Regions from separate parts of the Roseateles sp. DAIF2 genome, predicted to be linked through region 1. Evidence: riboswitches for the same ligand, from Rfam matches in the RefSeq annotation. Region 1 holds a riboswitch; the other holds the start of a gene.

Region 1 (11,676 bases):
CGGTGCGGGAGGAGCAGGTGGCGCCGGGGGTGCGGCGAGCGACAGCGGCCTGGATATCGGCGGCGCGATCACCAGCCGCGACGGCATCGTCGATGCCTTCGATCCCAGCGCGCTGCAGTCGCCCACGCTCGGCCCCCTCGATGCGGTGCTCCCGATCAAGCGCTGGGAGCCCTGGATCCGCGCCAATCTGTTCGACACGGAACTGACGCGCGGCCTTGAGTACGAAGTGGTCGGCGAGCATGGCCTGCGGCTGCAGCTGGCCTGCGGCGGCGGGCCGCTGGTCACCCTGTTCCGCCCGGACGCCCCGGCCTCGATGGCGCGCCAGGTGGAACTGGTGGCCGAGTACGCGGCGCTGCGCGAGGACCGCGCCGCCGAGATCCTGTCTCAGGTGCCGCAGCTGGCGACCTACTGGGCCTCGGTGGTCGGCCTGCATCCGAACCGCACGCCGCGCACCCTGGAGCTGCTGGGCGCGGTGGTGCGGCTGGCGATCTCGGTTGAGATGCGCTTCAAGCATGCCTTCGCCTTCCCGCGGCCGATGCAGTACTCGGCCCAGATCCAGCCGATGATCCTGACGCCGCAGCACAGCTCCTACCCCAGCGGCCATTCGACCGAGGCCCATGCGGTGGCCTATACCCTGCTGCACCTACTGGGCGACTCGCAGACCAGTCTGCGCGGCCGCACCCTGCTGCGCCTGGCCCAGCGCATCGCGATCAACCGCACCGTTGCCGGCGTGCATTTCCCGATCGACAGCCGCTGTGGCCGGGTGCTGGGCATGGGCCTGGCCGGCTATGTGGCGGCGCGCTGCACCGGCCCGTCGACGGCCTTGACCCATCTGACCTTCAGCCCGACGCCGGAGGCCATGGACGCGGACTTCATGCTGCAGCCGCCGGGGCAGGCCGCGCTGGGTATCGGCGAGCAGGCCGGCCCCGCCAACCCCTGGAGCGGCGATGCGGCCCAGGACCTGCTGGCCTGGCTCTGGGACGAGGCCAAGCAGGAGCTGCCATGAGCGGGCTCGCCTGGCACGCGCTGCCCGCGCGCGCCCGCGCCCCGGCCCTGGACCCGCGCCATGACGCCTTCGCCGGCTGGGCCGAGGCCACCGACTTCAACGATGCCCAGCTGCCCGGCCGCTCGGGGCCGCCCCAGGCCCTGTGGCTGATGCTGGAGCTGCGGGAACCGGCGCCCGACCAGCTCGACCCGCCCTGCGCCTGGCTGCATCAGAGGGCCGCCGAGCTGCCCCCGAACTGGCTGCGCCTGCCCGACAGCTATGCCCAGCCGCTGCTCGGCCTGGAAAGCCTGCGCTTTTGCACCGCGCTGGCCAACCCCGATTTCATCCGGGCGCTGGGCGATGCCGGGCGGCTCGCGAGCCAGCCGGCGGATCTGCGCGAGCGCCTGCTGGAGATCCGCGCCGCGATCGACCGCTACGAGATCGCGCTGGAGGGCGACTGGTGGGAGGCCGCGACCGCCTGGGAGACGCTGCCGCGCGTGCCCGGCGATCCCCTCGTCCCGCTGGTGATCGGCATCATCGACGACGGCCTGCCCTTCGCCCATCAGCGCCTGAGCTGGCGCGCGGCCGATGGCAGCCGCCACAGCCGCTTCCTGTCCCTGTGGAACCTGGCCGCCCGCGGCGCCCCGGACCCGCAATGGGGCAGCGGCGAGGTGCTGGACCAGGCGCGGCTCGACCAGGCGATCGCGCTGGCCAGCGACGCGGCCGGCCATGTCGACGAGGACGCCGCCTACGCGCTGCTGGACATGGGGCGCCTGCTGCGGCATCGCGCCACTCATGGCGCCCATGTGGCCGACCTGGCCTGCGGCATGCCGCCGCCCGCGCAGGCCCAGCATGGGCCGGCCATCGTCGGCGTGCAGCTGCGGCCGATGGAGTCAACCCTGTGCATCTCCGCCGGCGCCCATCTGTTCGATGCGCTGCGCTTCGTGGTCGAGCGCGCCGACCGCGCCGGCGCGGAACGCATCGTCGTCAATGCCAGCCTCGGCAATATCGCCGGGCCGCACAACGGCTCCTCGATGTTCGAGGCGGCGGTCGACGCCCTGATCGCGCTGCGGCGCCGGCCCGGCCTGACTCCCGTCGAGCTGGTGCTGCCGGAGGGCAACAGCCATCTGTCGCGCTGCCATGCCCGAGCCCGGCTGGAGGCGACAAAGGGCATGGCGCTGCAATGGCGGCTACGCCCCGACGACGGCACCTCCAGCTACCTCGAGACATGGCTGCTGCCCGAACAAGCTGGCGCCATCGCGATGGACTGGCGCCTGACGCCGCCCGGCGGCCCGGCGCTGGACCTGAGCTTCACCTTGCCGCCTAGCGCGGCGACGCCGGCGCAGGAATGGGCGCTGCGCGATGCCGAGGGCCGGACCCTGGCGCTGTTCGGTCTGCATCCGGACCCGGCCAACGGCAACCATGCGCTGGGCCTGCTGACGGTGGCGCCGACCGCGCCCTACGGCCCCTGGACCTATGCCGCGCCGTCCGGCGCCTGGGCGCTGGACCTGCGCCAGCACGCGGGCAGCGCGCCCCTGGCCTGCAGCGTCTATTCGCAGCGCGACGAGAAGTCCTTCGGCCATCCCGGTCGCGGCCGCCAGGCGGTGCTGGAGGACAAGGGCTGCGACCAGGTCTATGACGAGCTGGGCTGGCCGCGGCTTCAGGACCGGGGCGATTGCCTGATCCGCCGTGCCGGCTCGATCAACGCGCTGGCCTGCGGCACGCAGGTCGAGGTGGTCGGCGGTCTGACGCGGCAACCGGACGGCAGCCTGGCGCCGGCGCCCTACTCCTCGGTCGGCCTGCCGAGCGATCCGCGGGCTAACCTGCGCAAGCTGGCGATCAGCGAGGATTCGCCGGTGCTGCGCGGCATCCATGCCGCGGGCTGTCGCAGCGGCAGCGTCGTGGCCCTGAGCGGCACCAGCATGGCCGCCCCGCAGCATGCGCGCCGGCTCGGCCAATCGGCCGCGGCCAAGGCCGCGGTGCCGCCGCTGGCGCTCGATCACAACGGGGTGGCACGGTCCTTCGTCGAGCCCGACGCCGAGCAGGAACGCCGCTCGGCGCTGCGTCGCGGCAAGCCCTGAGCCGGCTTTCCACTTCGCTTCAGCCGGCCTTGCGGAACTGCAGATCGACCCGCAGCCCGCCCAGCGCCTCCGAGCGCTCCAGCCGCAGGCCGGCGCCATGCCGGTCCGCAATGGTCTTGACGATGGCCAGGCCCAGGCCGCTGCCGGTGGCGCGGCCCTGGGCCTCGCCGCTGCGGTAGAAGCGGTCGAACACGCGCTCGCGCTCCTCGGCCGGGATGCCGGGGCCGCTGTCCTCGATGCGCAGCCGCGCCTGCGGGCCCTCGTCGAGCAGCAGCACGTCGACCTTGCCGCCCTCCGGCGTGTACTTGATCGCGTTGTCCAGCAGATTGCGCAGCAGCACGGCCAGCGCCTCGCCCTGCCCCTGGATCTGCACCGCATCGGCGCGCAGCAGGCCCAGGTCGATGCCGCGCGCCTGCGCCGCCGCGACCTGCTCGCCCAGCACCCGGCGCAGCAGCGGCTCCAGCGCCAGCGGCTGCAGCTGCGCGCCCTCCGGCGCCTCCTGGCGCGCCAGCAGCAGCAGCTGTTCGACCAGATGGCTGGCCCGCTCGACGCCGGCGGCCAGCCGGGTCCGGGCCTGGCCGCGCGCCGCCTCGTCGGCCCCGGCGCGCGCCAGGCCCTCGACCTGCAGCTTCAGCGCGGTCAGCGGCGAGCGCAGCTCATGGGCCGCGTCGGCGACGAAATGGCGCTGCGTCTCGAAGGCCTGACGCATCCGCAGCAGCAGCGAATTCAGCTCGCGCACCATCGGCCGGATCTCGACCGGCAAGCCCTCCTCGCCGACCGGCGACAGGTCCTCCGCCGCGCGCTCGGACAGCTGGCGCCGCACCCGCTCGACCGGCGCCAGCGAGCGGCTGATCACCCAGCCGACCACCAGCAGCAGCAGCGGCAGCACGATCGCGATCGGCGTCACCGTGCGCCAGGCCAGGCGGCTGGCCAGGCGCTCGCGCACCGCCAGCTCCTGGGCCACCTGCACCACCTGGCCGCCGGCCTGCATCGACAGCACGCGGTAGAGCTTGCCGTCGTCGCCCCGCACATCGGCAAAACCCATCACCGCGCGCTGCGGCAGGCGCGCGCGCGGCTGGGCAAAGAGCTGCAGGCCGTCGACGCTCCAGCCCTGGATCACCAGCTCCAGCTCCTCGGGCATCGAATGGCCGATGCCGGGCCGCGCGCCGCTCATCGACAGCGCGGTCTGCTGCATCTGGTAGTCGAAGATCGCGTCGGCCTCCTGCAGCGCGGTGTGATAGGCGCTGCCGCCCTGCAGCAACGCGGCCAGGCTGACCGCGCCGAACAGGAACCACATCAGCCGGCGCTTCAGCGAGGGGCCCATGGCCATCACGCGAGCAATACCGCCGCTCATTGCTTGGGCACCATATAGCCGAGGCCGCGCACGTTCTGGATCAGCGCCGCGCCCAGCTTCTTGCGCAGGCCATGGATATAGACCTCGACCGCATTGCTGGAGACCTCGTCCTTCCAGCCATAGAGCTTTTCCTCCAGTTGCTGGCGCGACAGCACCAGCCCCGGGCGCGCCAGCAGCGGCTCCAATACCGCCCATTCGCGCGCCGACAGCACGACCGACTGGCCGTTGACCATGGCCTCATGGGTGGCGGGGTTCAGGCTGATGCCCATATGCTCGTAGATCGGCTCGCCGCGGCCGCTGGCGCGGCGCAGCAGCGCGCGGATGCGCGCCAGCAGCTCGTCCAGCTCGAAGGGCTTCAGCACATAGTCGTCGGCGCCGGCGTCCAGCCCCTCGACGCGCTGGCTCAGCGCATCGCGCGCGGTCGCGATCAGCACCGGCAGCTGCTGCTTGCGCGCGCGCAAGGCGCGCAGCACCGACAGGCCGTCGCGCTTGGGCAGGCCCAGGTCGAGCAGCAGCAGGTCGTAGTTCTGGGTCTGCAAGGCGGTATCGGCCAGCTCGCCGTCCTTGACCCAGTCCACCGCATAGCTTTCGGCGCGCAGCAGGTCCAGCAGCTGCTCGCCGATCATCGGATCGTCTTCCACCAGCAATAAACGCATCGGCCGATTGTCTCAGCCGGCGGCGGCGTCCGACTTAGACGAGGCTTAGGAGCGGGTCAGGCCTTCAGCTTGAGCATATGCACCACCACGCGGGCGGTGGTCATCTCCGATTCGACGAAGCTGCGGAAGTCACTGCCGGAGCGGTAGGTCGACAGCCAGTCGTTGCGGCGCACCAGGTCGGCCCATTCGTTGGAGCGGGCAACACGTTCCAGCAGGCTGGCCATGGCCTGGGTCTGGCCCTCGTTGAGGCCGGAGGGCGCGAACACGCCGCGCCAGTTGGCCAGTTCGGTGTCGATGCCGCCCTCGCGCAGCGCCGGCAGGCCGTAGCGGCCGCGCCGCGAGCTGACCGCCAGCACGCGGATCGTGCCGGACGCCATCGCGCCGCGGAATTCGCTGTAGCCGGAGATGCCCAGCTGCGCCTTGCCCTCGGTCAGCGCGCGCACCGCATCGCCGCCGCTGCTGGTCGGCAGGTAGCTGAAGTTGTCGGGGTTGCCGCGGCTGGCGCGCAGCATCATGCCCAGCAGCATATGGTCGACGCCGCCGGCCGAGCCGCCGACCACGGTGGCCTTGAAGTCCGGTAAGGCCAGGCGCGCGGCCAGGTCCTTCAGGGTGCGGATCGGCGAGGCCGCCGGCACCGCCACCACCATGAAGTCGCTGGTCAGCCCGGCGATCGGGTTGACCTGGCTCAGGTCGACCTTGGGCCGCTGCAGCGCGATGCCGCCGAGCAGCACCATGCCGGCCACCATCAGGGTGTTGGGCGCACTCGGATAGCGCTCGACGAACTGGGCCAGGCCCAGGGTGCCGGCCTTGCCGCCGATGTTCTCGTACTGGATGCGGTCCACCAACTTGGCGGTCTGCATCGCGGTGCCCAGCGCGCGGCCGGTCTGGTCCCAGCCGCCCCCCGGGTTGGCCGGGATGACGATGCGCAGCTCCGGCAGGGTCTCGAACTTCTGGGCCCGGGCCCCGGCACCGCACAGGGCGGCGGCAGCCCCCAGCAGCACATGACGACGATCCACCATCTTGCCCACCTCCCTGGTTTGTCTGATGTGGCGGGAGTCTAGGGGGCCCACCGCGCTTGCGCACCTGCGACGACCGCACCGTCGCGGTGCAAAGTGTGCGATTTGCCGCGATTCAAACCCGACGAAAGTCACTTGCGTCGCGCATGGGCGACTCCTTGATCACTCCATGTCGCCGACGATCGCGCTGATCTGGCCCTCGGTCGTCAGCTTCGGCTGCGCGCGCTGCAGCTCCGGGCTCATGCGCAGCGCGATCTGGCCCTTGGCGTCCGCCTTGTAGGTCTTGGCCCCCTCCGGCAGATGCACCACCAGGGCACAGGGCGGCGCGGCGCTGGCGCAGCGGAACACCATGCTGTGCACCTTGGGCGCCAGCAGGCTGAGCATGCCGGCCTGGCGCTTGATGAAGCCGTTCATTTGCGTGGCGGAGCGCTGCAGGTCGGCATAGTCGAACTGGCGCGGATCCGGCACCTTGGCGACCAGGTCGATATTGAGGTCCAGATCGTCCTCCGGCCGGTCCGCCTGCACCACCGGATCGAAGCCCGGCTTGGCCAGGCCCGCCGGGCGCTCGAAGCTGCCGTCCGCGCGCAGCGGCAGCTCGACCCGCTGGCCCTGGTCCTGGTACCAGACCTTCACCACGGTGCCGGGGGTCTTGCTGACCAGGGTGTGGCGCAGCGCGATCGCGTCACGCTCGCCGCTGGGCAGGCGCTCCAGCTGGGCGGCGGCCTCAAACAGCTTGCTGGCGGGCATCTGGGCATTCGGCACGGCCTGCGCGGCTACGGCCAGCAGCAGGGAAGAAGACAAGAGGACGGAAGCACGGATCGGCATGAGGACTCCTGAATAGGGCAGATGTGAGGCAAACCGGCCCAGTCTGCGCAGCCGGGCTGAAGCGCGGCTGAGCCCTGCATGAAGCGAGGATGAAGAAAAGGCGGCGACAGGGCCGTGCGGCGACTTCGCCCCGGGCAGCCCAAACCCTGGCTACAATGCCGCCCGTCAGGAGAGAGCTTCCCAGCCGGAAGCCGCCGAAGGCGCAGTGGCACTGGTGATCCCACGCTGCGAACGCTCAGGCAAAAGGACTGACAAAACGCCCATAACCGGGCGTTCCTCACTGGAGAGAGGCGGGCCATCGAGTCCGTCCACCGAAGGGGCAAGCCGTTGGCGATCGGTCAGCGGCCAATCTCTCAGGTAAAGCGGACAGCGAGGGCATATCCCCCCACTCCACCCGGAGTGGGTCTGTCGAATGCCCTCGGAGCCTGGTCCATGTCCGCAGCCCCCCACAACGAATCCCTGAAGACCACCCCGCTGCACGCGCTGCACCTGGAACTCGGCGCCAAGATGGTGCCCTTCGGCGGCTACGACATGCCGGTCCAGTACCCGGCGGGCCTGATGGCCGAGCACAAGCACACCCGCGCCGCCGCCGGCCTGTTCGACGTCTCGCACATGGGTCAGGTGCGCCTGGTCGGCGCCGATGCCGCCGCCGCGCTGGAGACCCTGGTGCCGGTCGACATCGTCGACCTGGGCATGCTCAAGCAGCGCTACGCCCTCTTCACCGACGAGAACGGCGGCATCCTGGACGACCTGATGGTCTGCCGCCGCCCGGACGACCTGTTCGTGGTCGTCAACGCCGGCTGCAAGGAACAGGACATCGCCCATCTGCAGGCCAAGATCGGCGGCCGTTGCGAGGTCATCCCGATGCCCGAGCAGGCCCTGCTGGCCCTGCAGGGCCCCGAGGCCGTCACCGCGCTGGCGCGCCTGAACCCCGACGTCAGGCAGTTGGTGTTCATGACCGGCGGCTTCTTCGAGCTGGACGGCATCCCGACCTTCGTGACCCGCTCGGGCTATACCGGCGAGGACGGCTTCGAGATCTCGGTGCACCAGGACCAGGCCGTCGCGCTGGCGCGCAAGCTGCTGGCCCAGGCCGAGGTCAAGCCGATCGGCCTGGGCGCGCGCGATTCGCTGCGCCTGGAGGCCGGCCTGTGCCTGTACGGCCATGACATCGACACCACGACCACCCCGGTCGAGGGCGCGCTGACCTGGGCGATCCAGAAGGTGCGCCGCGCCGGCGGCGCGCGCGCCGGCGGCTACCCCGGCGCCGCGGTGATCGACCAGCAGTTCGCCGAGGGCGCCGCGAAAAAGCGCGTCGGCCTGGTCAGCAACGAGCGCATGCCGGTGCGCGAGGGCGCCAAGCTGGTCGACGCCAGCGGCGCCGAGGTCGGCACCGTCACCAGCGGCACCGTCGGCCCGACGGTCGGCAAACCGGTGGCCCTGGCCTATGTCGGCGCCGCCCATGCCGCGCTGGGCACCGAGCTGTTCGCGCTGGTGCGCGACAAGCGCACCCCGATGACCGTGTCCGCCACGCCCTTCACGCCGAACCGCTACTACCGCGGTTAAAGCGCCCAAGAAACACAACCCTTCCCCAACGGAGCAAGAGCCCATGAGCACCATCAAGTACACCGCCGACCACGAATGGGTCCAGATCGAAGCCGACGGCACGGTCGTCGTGGGCATCACGGTCCACGCGCAGGACGCGCTGGGCGACGTGGTGTTCGTCGACCTGCCCGAAGTCGGCAAGAGCTTTGCGACCAAGGAAGTGGCCGGCGTGGTCGAATCCGTCAAGGCCGCCGCCGACGTCTACATGCCGGTCGCCGGCGAGATCACCGAGGTCAACGAGGACCTGCGCAACGATCCCTCGCTGGCCAACAGCGACCCGCTCAAGAGCGGCTGGTTCTTCAAGGTCAAGCTGGCGAACAGCGCCGAGCTGGACGGCCTGATGGACGCCACGGCCTACGACGAGCTGGTCAAGAACAGCTGAGCCTTAACTCCATCCAGCAGTAGCAGTAAGGACGGGCACGTCATGTGCCCGTCGTCGTATTCCAAGGAACTTCCATGTTGATGTCTGCGCTCAAGCCCCTGACCGAGCTCGAAAACGCCGCCGAATTCCAGGCCCGCCATATCGGCCCCGACGCCGCCGACGAGGTCGGCATGCTCTCCGTGATCGGCCAGGCCTCGCGCCGCGCGCTGATCGAGGCCATCGTGCCGGCCAGCATCAAGCGCTCGCAGGGCATGGCCCTGCCGGCCGCGGTGACCGAGGCGCAGGCGCTGGCCGAGCTGAAGGCGCTGGCTTCGCAGAACAAGGTGCTGAAGAGCTATATCGGCCAAGGCTACTTCGGCACGCTGACCCCCGGCGTGATCCTGCGCAACATCCTGGAGAACCCCGCCTGGTACACCGCCTACACGCCCTACCAGGCCGAGATTTCGCAAGGCCGCATGGAGGCCCTGGTCAACTTCCAGACCATGGTGACCGACCTGACCGGCATGGCCATCGCCAACAGTTCGATGCTGGACGAGGCCACCTCCGCCGCCGAGGCGATGACCCTGGCCGCCCGCGTGGGCAAGAGCAAGAGCCTGGTGTTCTTCGTCGCCGACGACGTGCTGCCGCAGACCCTGGAAGTGGTGAACACCCGCGCCAAGCCGCTGGGCATCACGGTGCAGGTCGGCCGCGCCGAGGACGCCGGCAAGACCGAATGCTTCGCCGCGCTGGTGCAGTACCCCGGCGTCAATGGCCAGCTGCGCGCGCTCAAGCCGATCGCCGACGCGGTCCATGCCCAGGGCGGCCTCTTGATCGCCGCGGCCGACCTGCTGGCCCTGACCCTGATCCAGTCGCCCGGTGAACAGGGCGCCGACATCGCGGTGGGCACGACCCAGCGCTTCGGCATGCCGATGGGCGCCGGCGGCCCGCATGCCGCCTACATGGCCTGCAAGGACGAGTTCAAGCGCAGCCTGCCGGGCCGCCTGGTTGGCATCAGCGTCGACTCGCATGGCAACCCCGCCTACCGCCTGGCGCTGCAGACACGCGAGCAGCATATCCGCCGCGAGAAGGCCACCTCCAACATCTGTACCGCCCAGGTGCTGCCGGCCGTCGTCGCCAGCATGTACGCGGTCTACCATGGCCCGCAGGGCCTCAAGCGCATCGCCCAGCGCGTCGCCAGCTATGCCGCGATCCTGGCCCAGGGCCTGAAGGGCCTGGGCTGGAGCGTGCTGAACGAGGCCAGCGCCTTCGACACCCTGCACATCGCCACCGGCGCCAAGACCGAGCAGATCCTGGCCGCGGCCGTCACCGCCGGCATGAACCTGCGCCGCGCGGGCGCCGACAGCGTCAGCGCCTCGCTGGACGAGACCACCACCCGCAAGGACCTGCTGGCCCTGCTGTCGGTGTTCGCCGAGGGCAAGACCACCCTGCCCGGCTTCGAGAGTTTCGAGAAGGGCGTCGCGCCGCTGATCCCGGCCGAGCTGGCCCGCTCCAGCGCCTACCTGACGCATCCGGTCTTCAACACGCACCACTCGGAAACCGAGATGCTGCGCTATCTGCGCGCCCTGGCCGACAAGGACCTGGCGCTGGACCGCTCGATGATCCCGCTGGGCTCCTGCACGATGAAGCTCAACGCGACCAGCGAGATGATCCCGATCACCTGGCCCGAGTTCGCCGGCGTGCATCCCTTCGCGCCGCAGGACCAGTTGAAGGGCTACAGCCTGCTGAACCAGGAGCTGACCAGCTGGCTGTGCCAGGCCACCGGCTATGCCGGCATCAGCCTGCAGCCCAATGCCGGCTCGCAGGGCGAATACGCCGGCCTGCTGGCGATCAAGGCCTTCCACGAGGCGCGCAAGGAAGGCCATCGCAAGATCTGCCTGATCCCCGAATCGGCCCATGGCACCAACCCGGCCTCGGCCCAGATGGTGGGCATGCAGGTCGTCGTGACCAAGTGCGATCGTGATGGCAATATCGATCTGGCCGACCTGAAGGCCAAGTGTGAGCAGCACAGCGCCAACCTGGCCGCGATCATGATCACCTACCCCTCCACCTATGGCGTGTTCGACACCCATGTGAAGGAGATCTGCGCGCTGGTGAAGAGCCATGGCGGCCGCGTCTATGTGGATGGCGCCAACATGAACGCGCTGGTCGGCATCGCCGCGCCGGGCGAGTTCGGCGGCGACGTGTCGCACCTGAACCTGCACAAGACCTTCTGCATCCCGCATGGCGGCGGCGGCCCCGGCGTCGGCCCGGTCTGCGTGGTCGAGGACCTGGTGCCCTACCTGCCGGCGCACCGCTCGGCCGGCCTGGGTAACGACAGCAATATCGGCGCCGTCTCAGCCGCGCCGCTGGGCAATGCGGCCGTGCTGCCGATCTCCTGGATGTATGTGCGCATGATGGGCGCCGAGGGCCTGACCGCGGCGACCGAGACCGCGATCCTGTCGGCCAACTATGTGGCGGCACGCCTGTCCGACCATTACGACATCCACTTCAGCGGCAATATCGCCGGCGTGAAGGGCGGCGGCGTGGCCCATGAGTGCATCCTGGACCTGCGCCCGCTGAAGGACACGAGTGGCGTCAGCGCCGAGGACGTGGCCAAGCGCCTGATCGACTATGGCTTCCACGCGCCTACGCTCAGCTTCCCCGTCGCCGGCACCCTGATGGTGGAGCCGACCGAGAGCGAGTCGAAGTTCGAGCTGGACCGCTTCTGCGACGCGATGATCGCGATCCGCGCCGAGATCGCCAAAGTCGAGAGCGGCGCCTGGACCCGCGAGGACA
Region 2 (11,676 bases), 1.9 Mb from region 1:
ATGCAAGCGATCGGCATAGCGCCGCCATTGGTCCGGATGCAGCGCGCACAGGCAGGTCTGCTCGTAGATGCGGTCCAGCGGCGCCTCCGGGGCCCAGTCCAGCACATCGGCCTGCAGCACCCGGCCCGGCAGATCGCCCAGGCGCTCGCGCGCCAGCGCCACCGCGGCCGGCGCATAGTCCAGCCCGGTGGCGGCGATGCCGGACCGGCCCAGGGCCACCAGCTCATGGCCGCGGCCGCAGCCGGGCACCAGGGTGGCAAGGCCCGGCGCCAGCTGGCCCTCGTCCAGCCAGCGCTGCAGCTGCGGATGGGCCGCGCCGCGGTCCCAGGGGGTGTCGCCGTTCTCGAAGCGCTGCTGCCAGAAGTCCAGGGTCGGTCCGCTCATCGGGAGATCGTGCTTTCTTTCAGTCGAGTTCGTGCAGCAGGCGCTCGGTGGCCAGCGGGCCCAGGTTCAGCAACTGGGCGATGTCGCTGATGTCGTCCGGCACCGCAGCATCGTCCCAGCCGTCGGCCGTGTGGCGCGCCAGGCGCACCGCCAGGCGCACCGTCTGCACCTGCGGGTCGAGGCCGCGCTTGTCGTCGGTGATATGGGCCAGCAGCTCGGGCAGATGCCAGGTCTTCATCAGGGCCTGCTCGAGGTCGGCCAGCTCGATGTTCAGCAGCTCGCGCTGCACCGCGGCGCTGCGCAGCTGGCGGTCGGCCTGCTGGCGCGCGCGGATCTCCAGCGCCAGCGCCGGCGCATGCACCCACAGCAGCATCTCGGCGAAGTCATGCAGGCTGGCGGCGCTGTGGATCACGGCCGCGTCCGGGTCGGCGCGGTGCGCCGCGAAACCCAGCGCGAAGCGCGCGGCGCGGTCGGCGCGGCGCAGCACGCGCTGCAGCCCGGCCAGCGCCGCCGGCTGGTCGGCCAGGCGCTGCTCCACGGTGGGCTGCGGCCCGAAGGCGGCGAAAAAGGGCGTGATGCCCATCCAGACGATCGCCGCCGTCACCGTCTCGGCATCGGTCAGCAGTCGCCCAGAACGGTGCGTGGCCGCATGGGCCAGCACCTTCAGGGTCATCAGCGGGTCGGTGGCGATCATCTCCCCGATGCTGTTGGCATCGAAGGCATCCTCATTGGCGCGCATCAGCTCCAAGGATTCGGCCGTCGTGGCGAGCACGGGGATCTCCGCATCGCGCAGGGCCGCCGTCCAGGCGGCCAGATCGGGCGGGGCCTGGCGCAGCGGCAGGGCAAGAGCGGGCGGGTTCATGCAGGATCACCTCGGGATGATGGTGATCGTATATCGGCATGATCTCGCCCGTCTTGACGCCCAGGACCAGCCGCGCCAGGCCCATCAGTACCGGAATCACAGGCGCGTGACACCCGGCAGGGTGCCGATCAGTTGGCCGTCGACATACAGCGCCCCTTCTGGCGCGCCGGCTTCGGCGTAGAACTCCAGCTCCGGCGCGCGGCGCCGGCGGGCCTGCACCCGGGCCAGGCGCTCGGCCAGCCGCAGCATGCCGGCGCCGGTGCGGCGCAGGGTACTGGCCAGGCCGCGGCGCCAGGCTTCGGCGGTGATGGCGGCCTCGGGGTGGCGGCCCATCGCATACACATGTTTCATGATGATTCTTCTCCCGTCGGGATGCCCCGCTCGCGTCGCGAGTCAGGGGCTGCGGTCTAGAGGCACGAGCTGACGGACTTCCTTCAGCAGGGCGGTCTTGGCTTGCTGGCGCTGCGACTTGCTCGCGGCGTCATGGCGGCCGGCCTGACGCAGCAGGCTCGGCGCCACCAGCGGATTGCGCGGCTTGCGCAGGCTCAGGCTGAGCTGCGGCCGGGGAGCGGTGAACTGAGACATGAACTCTCTCCTTGCGAGCCGGGCTCGCGGCAGAACAATGGGCGATGCGGCGGCGCCACTGCAGCGCGGCAGCGTCATCGGAAGCAAAACAACATCAACGCAGAGCCCGCGGGGCGGCTCTTGAGCGAATGGCGGGCGCGCGGCGGATGCACAAGAGCGTCGCCTTCCCTCGGGCCACGGTTCTGGGCCCGCAAGGGAGTCGGCGTCGTTGCATCAGCGCGGCGGCTGGCCGGGTCGGATGGGTTGGCCTGTCGGCGTTTGGGGTGTCGTTGCGGTGAACCACGCCGCAACTTGCGCAAATGATAAACGATTGATTATCTTGCGCAAGTGCTTTTTATCTGAAGAGATAAACAAATTAGGGGTGACGGCAACGCCGCCCACGCCCGCGCCTCAGTGTCTCAGCGCTTCTTCGGTTTCAGCGGCGCGATGCCCTGCTGCAGCTTGCGCCAGGCGTCGACGGCATCGTCCACCGCGGGCGCGGCGGGAACAGCGGGGGCCAGGGGCGAGCGACCGGCGGCGGGCGCCTGCGGCGCACGCGGTGCGGCCGGGGCCGGCGGTGCGCCGGGGGTCAGCACCTCGCCCAGCAGGTCCAGCAGCCGGGTGCGGGCGCGCTGCGGGTGGCGGCGGTAATAGGTCAGCACCAGACCGACGATGAAGCGCTCGTCGTCGTCCTGCGGCAGGCTGGGCGGCGGCTCCTGCGCACCGGCGGCCGCGCCCGCGGCCTGCGGGCCATGGGCCTGGTCCATCCAGCCGGCGGGCTTGTGGCTCAGCTGCTCGAACTGGCGCGCCAGCCGTTCGCCGATCTGGCGCGAGCGGCTCTTGATCTGGCTCCAGTAACTCGGTTGGATCTGCAAACGCTCCGCGAACCGGCGCTCCAGCCCGCGCAGGGCGGCGGCATCCGGATGCTTGACGGTGGCGGTGACGAACTCTTCAAACAGGAGCATCGCGTTGTCCAGACGGATCTGTGCGACGTCCCGGGGGGCGGTGGACATATGCGTATGATAAAGCTGCCTTCATCCAGGACCCCGGCCAAGGAGAAACGCCATGCCTCGTCTTGCCGCTTTTTCGCAGGGAATGCTGCTCTCGGGATGCTTGCTGCTGGCCGCCCAGGCCGGCGCCGCCGAGCGCAGTCTTGATAAAGAAGTGATCATCAAGGCCAGCCTGGACCAGGCCTGGGCCAGCTGGACCACGCGCGAGGGCATCGTCGGCTTCTTCGCGCCCGACGCGAAGATCGAGCCGCGGGTCGGCGGCGCCTTCCAGATCTATATCGACCCCGGCGCCGAGCCCGGCATGAAGGGCGCCGACGAGATGCGCTTCATGGCGCTGCAGCCCCGGAAGATGCTCAGCTTCGACTGGAACGCGCCGCCCCATCTGCCCGAGGCGCGGGCGCAGCGCACCTTCGTGATCGTGCGCTTCGAGCCAATGGGGGTGGACCAGACGCGGGTGCGCCTGCACCACACCGGCTGGGGCGAGGGCGGCGAATGGGACAAGGCCTATGGCTACTTCGACCGCGCCTGGGGCAATGTGCTGGCGAATCTGAAGAAACGCTACGAGACCGGCCCACAGGACTGGACCGACTGGCTGGCCCAGCTGGAGAAGTTCCGCGCCCAGGCCCGCGCGGCCGCGGCGGCCTCGGCGCCGAAGTAGGCGGCCGCGCTACTCCTCGTCGCGCAGCTTGTAGGCCCCGGCCAGCTGCGCCTGGGTGTTGGGCGGCACCGGCTCGTAATGCGAGAGCTCCAGGGTGTAGCGCCCCTGGCCGCTGGTCAGCGCGTTGAGGCGGTTCTGGTAGCTGGCCAGTTCGGCCAGCGGCGCCAGGCCCTGCACCGCGATCACGCCGGGCACCGGCGAGCGCGTGCCGTTGACCTGGCCGCGCCGCGAGGCCAGGTCGCCGGTGATGTCGCCCATCGCGCCGGCCGGCGCGCTGATCTCGACATGGACGATCGGCTCCAGCACCAGCGGCCGCGCCTCGCGCACTGCGGCGACCAGGGCCTTGCGGCCGGCGGTGACGAAGGCGATCTCCTTGCTGTCCACCGAATGGTGCTTGCCGTCGAACACCGTGACCCGCAGGTCCACCAGCGGGTGGCCCGAGACCACGCCGGCCGCGCAGGCCTGGCGCACGCCCTTCTCGACCGCCGGCATGAACTGGCCCGGGATGGTGCCGCCCTTGACCGCATCGACGAACTCGAAGCCGGCGCCGCGCGCCAGCGGCTCGACGCGCAGGAACACCTCGCCGAACTGGCCGGCGCCGCCGCTCTGCTTCTTGTGGCGGTAATGGCCCTCGGCCGGGGCCGAGATGGTCTCGCGGTAGGCGACGCGCGGCGGCTGCGTCGCGACCTCGAACTTGTAGGTCTCGCGCAGCCGCTCCAGCAGCAGGCGCAGGTGCAGCTCGCCCAGGCCGTAGACCAGGGTCTCGTTGGTCGCGGCCGCATGCTCGACCTTCAGGCAGGGGTCCTCGTCGACCAGGCGGCTCAGGATCTCCCACAGGCGCTGCTCGTCGCCATGCCGGGCCGGGCTGATCGCCAGGCCATGCACCGGCACCGGGAACTCCAGCGGTGCGAGGTGGATATGCTCGTCCTCGGGCGCGTCGTGCAGCACCGCGTCGTAATGCAGCTCCTCGACCTTGGCGATCGCGCAGAGGTCGCCGGGCAGGGCCTCGTCCACCTCCACATGCTCCCTGCCCTGCAGCATGAACAGATGGCCGACGCGAAAGGGCTTGCGCGCATGCCCCACCAGCAGCTGGCTGTTGCGGGTCAGGGTGCCCTGGTGCACGCGCAGCACGCCCATCTTGCCCAGATAGGGGTCGGCGACGATCTTGAACACATGGGCCAGCACATGGGCGCCGGGCTCGGGCAGGGCCTGCAGCGGCAGCGCGTCGGGGCCCTCGCCGCGCAGGAACTGCGGCGGGTTGCCCTCGACCGGATTCGGCAGCAGGCGCTCGATCACGTCCAGCAGCTCGGCCACGCCGGCGCCGCTCCTGGCCGAGGTGAAGCAGACCGGGATCAGGTGCCCCTCGCGCAACGCCTGCTCCAGCGGTGCATGCAGCTCGCTGGCATCGACATCGCCCTCGTTCAGGTAGCGGTCGACGAAGGCCGCATCGACCTCCACCACCTGCTCGACCAGGGCCTGGTGCGCGGCCGCGGCGGAGTCGAAGTCGGTCGCGCCCTCGCGGCAGTAGAAGCAGTCCTGCACCCGGCTCGCGCCCTGGGCCGGCAGGTTCAGCGGCAGGCACTCGCGGCCGAAGGTCTCGCGCAGCTGGGCCAGCAGGCCCGGCAGGTCGACGCCGGGCGCGTCGATCTTGTTGACCACGATCAGCCGGGTCAGGCCGCGCTGCGCCGCCGCCTCCATCATGCGCGAGGCCATCAGCTCGACGCCGTTCTGCGCATTGATCACCACCACCGCGGTCTCCACCGCCTCCAGCGCCGGCAGCGACTGGCCGACGAAGTCCGGCGCGCCGGGCGTGTCGATCAGGTGCAGGCGCAGGCCGGCGTGACGCAGGTGCAGCAGGCTGGACTGCAGCGAATGCTGCAGCTTCTTCTCCAGCGGGTCGAAATCGCTGACGGTGTTGCCGCGCTCGACGCTGCCCGGCGCCGCGATGCCGCCGGCCCGGTGCAGAAGGGCCTCGGCCAGGCTGGTCTTGCCGGCGCCCGCCGGCCCCACCAGGGCCAGCGTGCGGATCGCGGCGATCCCGGGGTGGACGGGGCTGGTGGGACTCTGCTGATCCGCCATGGCACGCTCCTGCAGGAAAGCCGGACGGCCCCAGGGTAGGGCATGCGCGCCGGGCCGGCAAGAGGCCTTGCGCGCATCCCCGGCGCCGCTCAGCCGGCCAGGCGCGGGCGCATCAAGACCTGCCCCTCGTCCAGGCCGGTGAAGGCATAGTCGAACTCGGGCCGGCGGCCGCCGACGATGTCGGCGATCGCCGCGCCCGAGCCGCAGCCATGGGTCCAGCCCAGCGTGCCATGGCCGGTGTTGAGGAACAGGTTGGCGATGCGGCTGCGCCCGATGTAGGGCAGGTTCGACGGCGTGGCCGGGCGCAGGCCGGTCCAGTACTGTGCGCCGCTGCCGTCGGTCATCTGCGGGAACAGCTCACGGGTGCGGCGCACGATGGCCTCGCAGCGCGCCAGGTTCAGCGAGCTGTCGTAGCCGTTCAGTTCGGCGGTGCCGGCGATGCGCAGACGCTCGCCCAGGCGCGAGAACACCAGCTTGTACTCGTCGTCGGTCAGCGAGACCTGGTAGCTGTGCTCGGCCGAGGTGACCGGCAGGGTGACCGAATAGCCCTTGGCCGGATAGATGTTCAGATCGACCCCCAGCTCGCGCGCGAAGCCGCGGCTGAACGAGCCCAGGCACAGCACATAGCTATCGGCGCGCAGGCGCTCGACCCGGCCGCCGGCATCGGCGGTGACGATCTGCTCGATCGCGTCGCCGCGGCGCTCGATGCCCAGCAGGCGGGTCTCGTAGCGGAAATGCACGCCGGCCTCGGCGCAGCGGCGCGCCAGCTCCTGGGTGAAGCGGTGCGCGTCGCCCGACTCGTCGCTGGGCGTCATGCTGCCGCCGACGATCTGGTGCCGGCATTGCGCCAGCGCCGGCTCGATCGCGACGCATTCATCCGGCGTCTTCATGTCCAGCTCGCAGCCCTGCTCGCGCATGATGCGCGCGGGTTCCTGGGCGGCCGCGTACTCGGCCTCGCTGGTGTAGAAATGCAGGATGCCTTGGCTGCGCTGGTCGTACTGGATGCCGGTGGCGGCGCGCAGCTCGCGCAGCTTGGCGCGGCTGTACATGCCCAGGCTGACGATGTTGCGGATGTTGTGGGCGGTGCGGCCGGGCAGGCATTCGCGCAGGAAGGCCAGGCCCCAGCGCCATTGGGCGGCATCGGCGCGCAGGCGGAACAGCAGCGGCGCGTCCTCCTTCATCAGCCATTTCAGCACCTTCAGCGGCGCGCCCGGATTGGCCCAGGGTTCGGCATGCGAGACCGAAATCTGCCCGCCGTTGGCATAGCTGGTTTCCAGCCCGGCGGCGGGCTGGCGATCGATGACGGTGACCTCATGGCCGGCCTGGCGCAGATACCAGGCGGAGGTGATGCCGGTGATGCCGGCGCCCAGAACGATGACATGCATGAAGACAAGCTCCTGCTGTGCGCCGGCGCAGGCATGCGGGCGGTCACCATCGAGCAAGGGATGGACCGGGAGCGTGCATGCGCCTGACGCGCGCCGCTCCCGCTGTCCTTGGTACCTGAGAGATTCGGCGCGCACCACCCGGTGTGCGCCTTGCTCCTTCGGTGGCGCTGCCGTTGCGGCAGCGCACTCTCCAGCATTCGGCTTGTGGCGGATCCAGTACGGGGCCTGAGCGAGTATGGGAGCTTGCGCCTTCGGCGGCCGGCATCGGGTGAGGATGCGCGGCACTCTCCTGAATCCGTGGCGCAGTGTAAGCGCTTTCGCCCGTTCAGCGACGCAGGTGGCTGCCCATGAAGTCACGGGTTTGCTCGCGCGTCCAGCGCAGCGCCTGCTGGGCGTCGATGCGGCCGAATTCCCTGCGCAGATCTTCCGGGGCCTGAGCCAGCTGGGAGCCCAGCAGGAACTTGATGTCGGCGAAGCCGTTGTGCTTGGAGCCGGCCAGCACCTCACGCTTGCCCGGCCCCTGGCGCAGCTTCCAGACTTCCTCGATGCTCGGGACGGTGCCGCCGTTGGCGCCGCTGTCCTCGCTGAGCAGGAACATTAAGGGCTTGGTCCAGGGTTGCTTGCGCTCACCGTAGACCGAGCCATCGATGTCGATCCCGGCCTGCACGCGGGCGTCCTGGCGCGAGGTCTGCAGCGCGGCCGAGCCGCCGAAGGAATGGCCGTAGGCGCCGACGCGGCTCAGGTCCAGCCGCCCGGCCAGCAGATGGTGGCCCGCGGGTTCGGCGTCGCGCGCCTTCAGCCAATCCAGCACGAAGCGCTGGTCGGCCACCATCGTCGCCATGCTCGCGTCGCTCGGCTGGGCGACGCCGTTATTGACGACCAGGCGACCGCCCGACAGCAGGGTCGGGCCGCTCAGATAGGGATGGTTGATCGCGACCACCACATAGCCATGGCTGGCCATGTCTTCCAGCAAGCTGCTGTAGACCTCGACGGGGGCGCCCCAGCCCGGCGAGAACAGAAGCACCGGATGGCGCCGGCCCTGGTTCAGCGAAGCCTCCTTGCGCGCGTTGGTGGGGGCCTGCGCGGCGGGCAGTGCCGGCACCGCCTGGCGCACCACGGACCAGACCTGCGCGTCCATGTAGTCCGCGCGCGCCGCGCGGGGCGTGCTGTGGATCGGGTACCAGACCTTCAGGCTCAGCTCGCGCGGGCTGCCGTTGCCGGCATAGGGGTCGAGGCGGGCGCCGTCCAGCGCCAGGAAGCCGGCCTTGCCCACGCAGCTGCCGCCGGTCGGTGCAGGCAGGCGGCTCGCTTCCGTGGTCGGCAGGCCGCAGCGCCGGGCGTAGGGGCGCTCATCGTCGCCGCCGCCGCAGCCGGCGAGGCCCGCCAGCAGGGCGGCCAGGCCCAGCAGGCGCGGCACGGTGAAGGAATTGCAAGGGCGGGAAGCTACAGCAGGCATGCTCATGAGGCGGGTGACGGAAGCAGCGCGCGAGCGCCAGCGTCCCTACTCTGGGCGGCCCGCCTGAAGCGCGGCTTGGGCCTTAATGAAGCCTTGCTGAATCGGCCTGTTGCGGGCTGCCGGATACTCGCGGCGCCGCGCTCGATGAAGAAGATGACGGCAAAGGACAAAGGGCATGAAGGTTCTGTTGCTGGAGGACGATCTGGACCTGGGCAATGGCGTGCGCATCGCGCTGGCCGACCAGGGCCTGGAGGTGGTGTGGCTGCGACGGCTCGACAGCGCGCTGACGGCGCTGGACGACCCCAGCTACGACATGGTGCTGCTCGATCTGGGCCTGCCGGATGGCGATGGGCTGGAGCTCCTGGCGCATTTGCGCCAGGAGCGCAGCAATCTGCCGGTGCTGATCCTGAGCGCGCGCGACGCGCTGTCGGACCGGCTGCGCGGGCTGGACGAGGGGGCCGACGATTACCTGGTCAAGCCCTTCGCGCTGGCCGAGCTGCTGTCGCGCGTGCGCGCGCTGGCGCGGCGCAGCTACGGGCTGGTGGAGGACGGCACGGTCAATCTGCGCGGTCTGAGCCTGCACGAGGGCATGCGCTGGGCCGCGGTGGACGGCCAGCCGGTCGAGCTGTCGCGCTGCGAGTTCGAGCTGCTGGCCCTGCTGCTCAAGCGCATCGGCCGCGTCGTCACGCGCCGCGCGCTGGAGGAAAGCGTGCTGCCGGGCGGGCTGAACAACGAGAGCAATGCGCTGGACGTGCATATCTCCAACCTGCGCCGCAAGATCGGGCCCGGCTATGTGCGCACGGTGCGCGGCGTCGGCTACGTGATCGACGCGCAGGCCGGCGAGCCGGGCTGAATCGGCGCACAGCCGCCGCATGACTTTGGGCATGTGGCGTCCTCGTTAGCATGCGCCGCGACAGCGATAGCTCCCGCCCGCATGAAGGTTGTTGTGACCAAGCCTCCGTTTTCCCTGCTGACCTGCCGCGAGGCCGGTGCCCGTTACGAGATCAATCTGGGCGCCTCCGGCCTGCTCGACCTGGACCAGCTGGCGGACCGGCCGGTGCTGGTCTGCGAGGGCGACTGGGTGCTGCCGGCCACCCTGCGGCTGGACTGGGCCGAGGGCTGGGGCGATGCGGCCTGGCGCGCGCGGCTGGGCATCGTGCTGCCGGAGGGGGCGCTGGCCGAGACGGAGCGGATCGCCGGCCTGCTGGTGCTCGGCGACCTGCAGATCGACGGCGCGCTGATCAATGCGGACCTGAACGATGCGCCCTTTCTGGCGGTGCGCGGCCATCTGATGGCGCGGGCCCTGGTCAATGGCGGCGCCGCGATCATCGTCGAGGGCTGTGCGCATATCGCCGAATGCGTGATCGGCCGCGACAACCATGGCGGGCTGGATGTGGCGCAGCGCCTGCGCACCACGGTGCTGATCCGCGACGGCCATATGCTGCATGCCGGCGAGATCGAGGCCATGGCCACCTACGAGCCGCGCCGCGACGGCGGCGAGATGGACCTGCTCGGCAGCGTCGAGGCCTGGCTGCCGCAGCGCCTGCGCGGCCTGCTGGCCGACCATGTGCTGGCCTATGGCGATATCTGGCGCCTGCTGTGCCAGGACCGCTCGGTGGTGCGCGCCGAGCGGGTGCGCCTGTGGCCGGCGCCGCCGCGCCATGTCCGGCCGCTCGACGCGCAGGACTGCCTGGAGCGGGCCAGCGTCGACGAATGGTTCACCCTGCGCCTGGTGCCGCCCACCCTGCGCCGCGATGATGCGCTGCTGCTGGCCCTGACCCGGCTGTGCCCGCGCTTTTATCGCAGCCTGCCGCGCCAGCGCCATCTGCGGCCGGCCTATATGCTGGCCCATCTGGACAGCGGCGGCGCCGACTGCCTGTTCTACCTGGAGGACCTGATCAGCGAGGATCCGGCGGCCGAGCGCGCGGCGGTGCTGCGGCGGGCGGTCGATGCGAGCTTCGTGCACCTGGGCCTGATCCCCGGCTACTTCTTCGATGCGGCGCTGTTCGAGCATGCGCAACGCCTGCATGGCGGGCATCCCGACTGGCCGGCGCTGCTGGAGCGCCATGGTCTCGACTACTGGCGCCACAGCCTGCAGGGCCGCCCGGTGCATGCGCAGGCGCTGCACGACAAGGCCTCGGTCTACCGCACGGCGGACGGGCTGATGATGGTGTGGGAATGTTTCTGGACCGAGGATTTCCTGCTGCGCTGCATCCACGATTGGTGGGGCAATGACGCGCAGTGGATCCCGCTGTCGCGCTACACGCCGGCGGTGCTGGCCGCGGTGGCGGCCGAGGCGCCGGAGCGCATTCCGGTGGCCCTGCGCACATCACACTAGACTGCGGCATCGACGTGAAGACGGGAGTCGCCATCATGGTGAAAGAAAGGCATGCATCGCTCGGCAAGGCGGACCTGATCCTGGTGGCCCTGGCCGCCGCCCTGGTGATCATCGCCTGCGGTGGCGGTGGCAACGGCGCGACCGGTGATGGCGGTACGCCGGGCGCTCCCGGCAGCCCCGCGCCGCAGCTCGCCACCCTGCACAGCGGCCTGTCCAGCCCCTGGGGCCTGGCCCTGCTGCCGAACGGCGAGATGCTGGTGACGCAGAAGGCCGGCAGCCTGCTGCGCCTGGCGGCCGACGGGCGCCGCACCCTGGCGACGATCACGGGCCTGCCGGCGGTCGATGCCAACGGGCAGGGCGGGCTGCTGGATGTGGCGATCGATCCGGACTTCGGCAGTGGCAGCCCCTGGGTCTACCTGAGCTATGCCGAGCCGGGCCGCGGCGCCGAGGCCGGGCGCAGCGGCACCGCGGTGCTGCGCGGCCGCCTGGTCGGCGACACGCTGCAGGAGGTGGCGGTGATCTTCCGCCAGGCCCCCAAGGTCAGCGGCGGCGGCCATTACGGCTCGCGCCTGGTGTTCGGCCGCGACAAGACCCTGTTCATCACCCTGGGCGAGCGCATGAAGGGCAGCCCGGCGCAAGACCTGGCACAGACCCTGGGCAAGGTGGTGCGCATCCAGCGCGACGGCAGCCTGCCGGCGGCCGGCAACCCGAGCCTGGGCGCGGGCGCGCTGCCGGGCATCTGGAGCTACGGCCACCGCAACCCGCAGGGCGCGGCCCTGCATCCGGACAGCGGCGAGCTGTGGCTCAGCGAGCATGGCCCGCAGGGCGGCGACGAGATCAATATCGCGCGCGCCGGCGCCAACTACGGCTGGCCCGTCAAGAGCTATGGCTGCAACTACGGCGACCCGGTCGGCGAGGCCTGCCGCATCGGCGGCGGCAC

What was found. A riboswitch is a leader RNA that binds a small molecule or an ion and turns the genes downstream of it on or off. The one in region 1 is predicted to bind glycine.
Region 2: linked by a shared signal. The riboswitch ahead of G8A07_RS24565 (D-amino acid dehydrogenase) and the one ahead of gcvT (glycine cleavage system aminomethyltransferase GcvT) in region 1 are both predicted to bind glycine.

What each region holds. Positions count from the first base shown of each region.
Region 1 covers NZ_CP049919.1:3,412,404-3,424,079, forward strand. The annotation lists gene G8A07_RS15770 (phosphatase PAP2 family protein) at 1-1,006, shown strand, start outside; gene G8A07_RS15775 (hypothetical protein) at 1,003-3,066, shown strand; gene G8A07_RS15780 (ATP-binding protein) at 3,086-4,420, opposite strand; gene G8A07_RS15785 (response regulator) at 4,417-5,076, opposite strand; gene G8A07_RS15790 (tripartite tricarboxylate transporter substrate binding protein) at 5,133-6,095, opposite strand; gene G8A07_RS15795 (DUF2987 domain-containing protein) at 6,255-6,917, opposite strand; glycine riboswitch at 7,074-7,178, shown strand; glycine riboswitch at 7,188-7,297, shown strand; gene gcvT (glycine cleavage system aminomethyltransferase GcvT) at 7,350-8,480, shown strand; gene gcvH (glycine cleavage system protein GcvH) at 8,524-8,901, shown strand; gene gcvP (aminomethyl-transferring glycine dehydrogenase) at 8,976-11,676, shown strand, end outside.
Region 2 covers NZ_CP049919.1:5,331,145-5,342,820, reverse strand. The annotation lists gene G8A07_RS24600 (methyltransferase domain-containing protein) at 1-384, opposite strand, end outside; gene G8A07_RS24595 (HDOD domain-containing protein) at 404-1,246, opposite strand; gene G8A07_RS24590 (hypothetical protein) at 1,343-1,597, opposite strand; gene G8A07_RS24585 (hypothetical protein) at 1,640-1,831, opposite strand; gene G8A07_RS24580 (hypothetical protein) at 2,230-2,823, opposite strand; gene G8A07_RS24575 (SRPBCC domain-containing protein) at 2,876-3,478, shown strand; gene fusA (elongation factor G) at 3,488-5,557, opposite strand; gene G8A07_RS24565 (D-amino acid dehydrogenase) at 5,647-6,942, opposite strand; glycine riboswitch at 7,035-7,146, opposite strand; glycine riboswitch at 7,147-7,244, opposite strand; gene G8A07_RS24560 (hypothetical protein) at 7,268-8,404, opposite strand; gene G8A07_RS24555 (response regulator) at 8,574-9,251, shown strand; gene G8A07_RS24550 (hypothetical protein) at 9,345-10,736, shown strand; gene G8A07_RS24545 (PQQ-dependent sugar dehydrogenase) at 10,772-11,676, shown strand, end outside.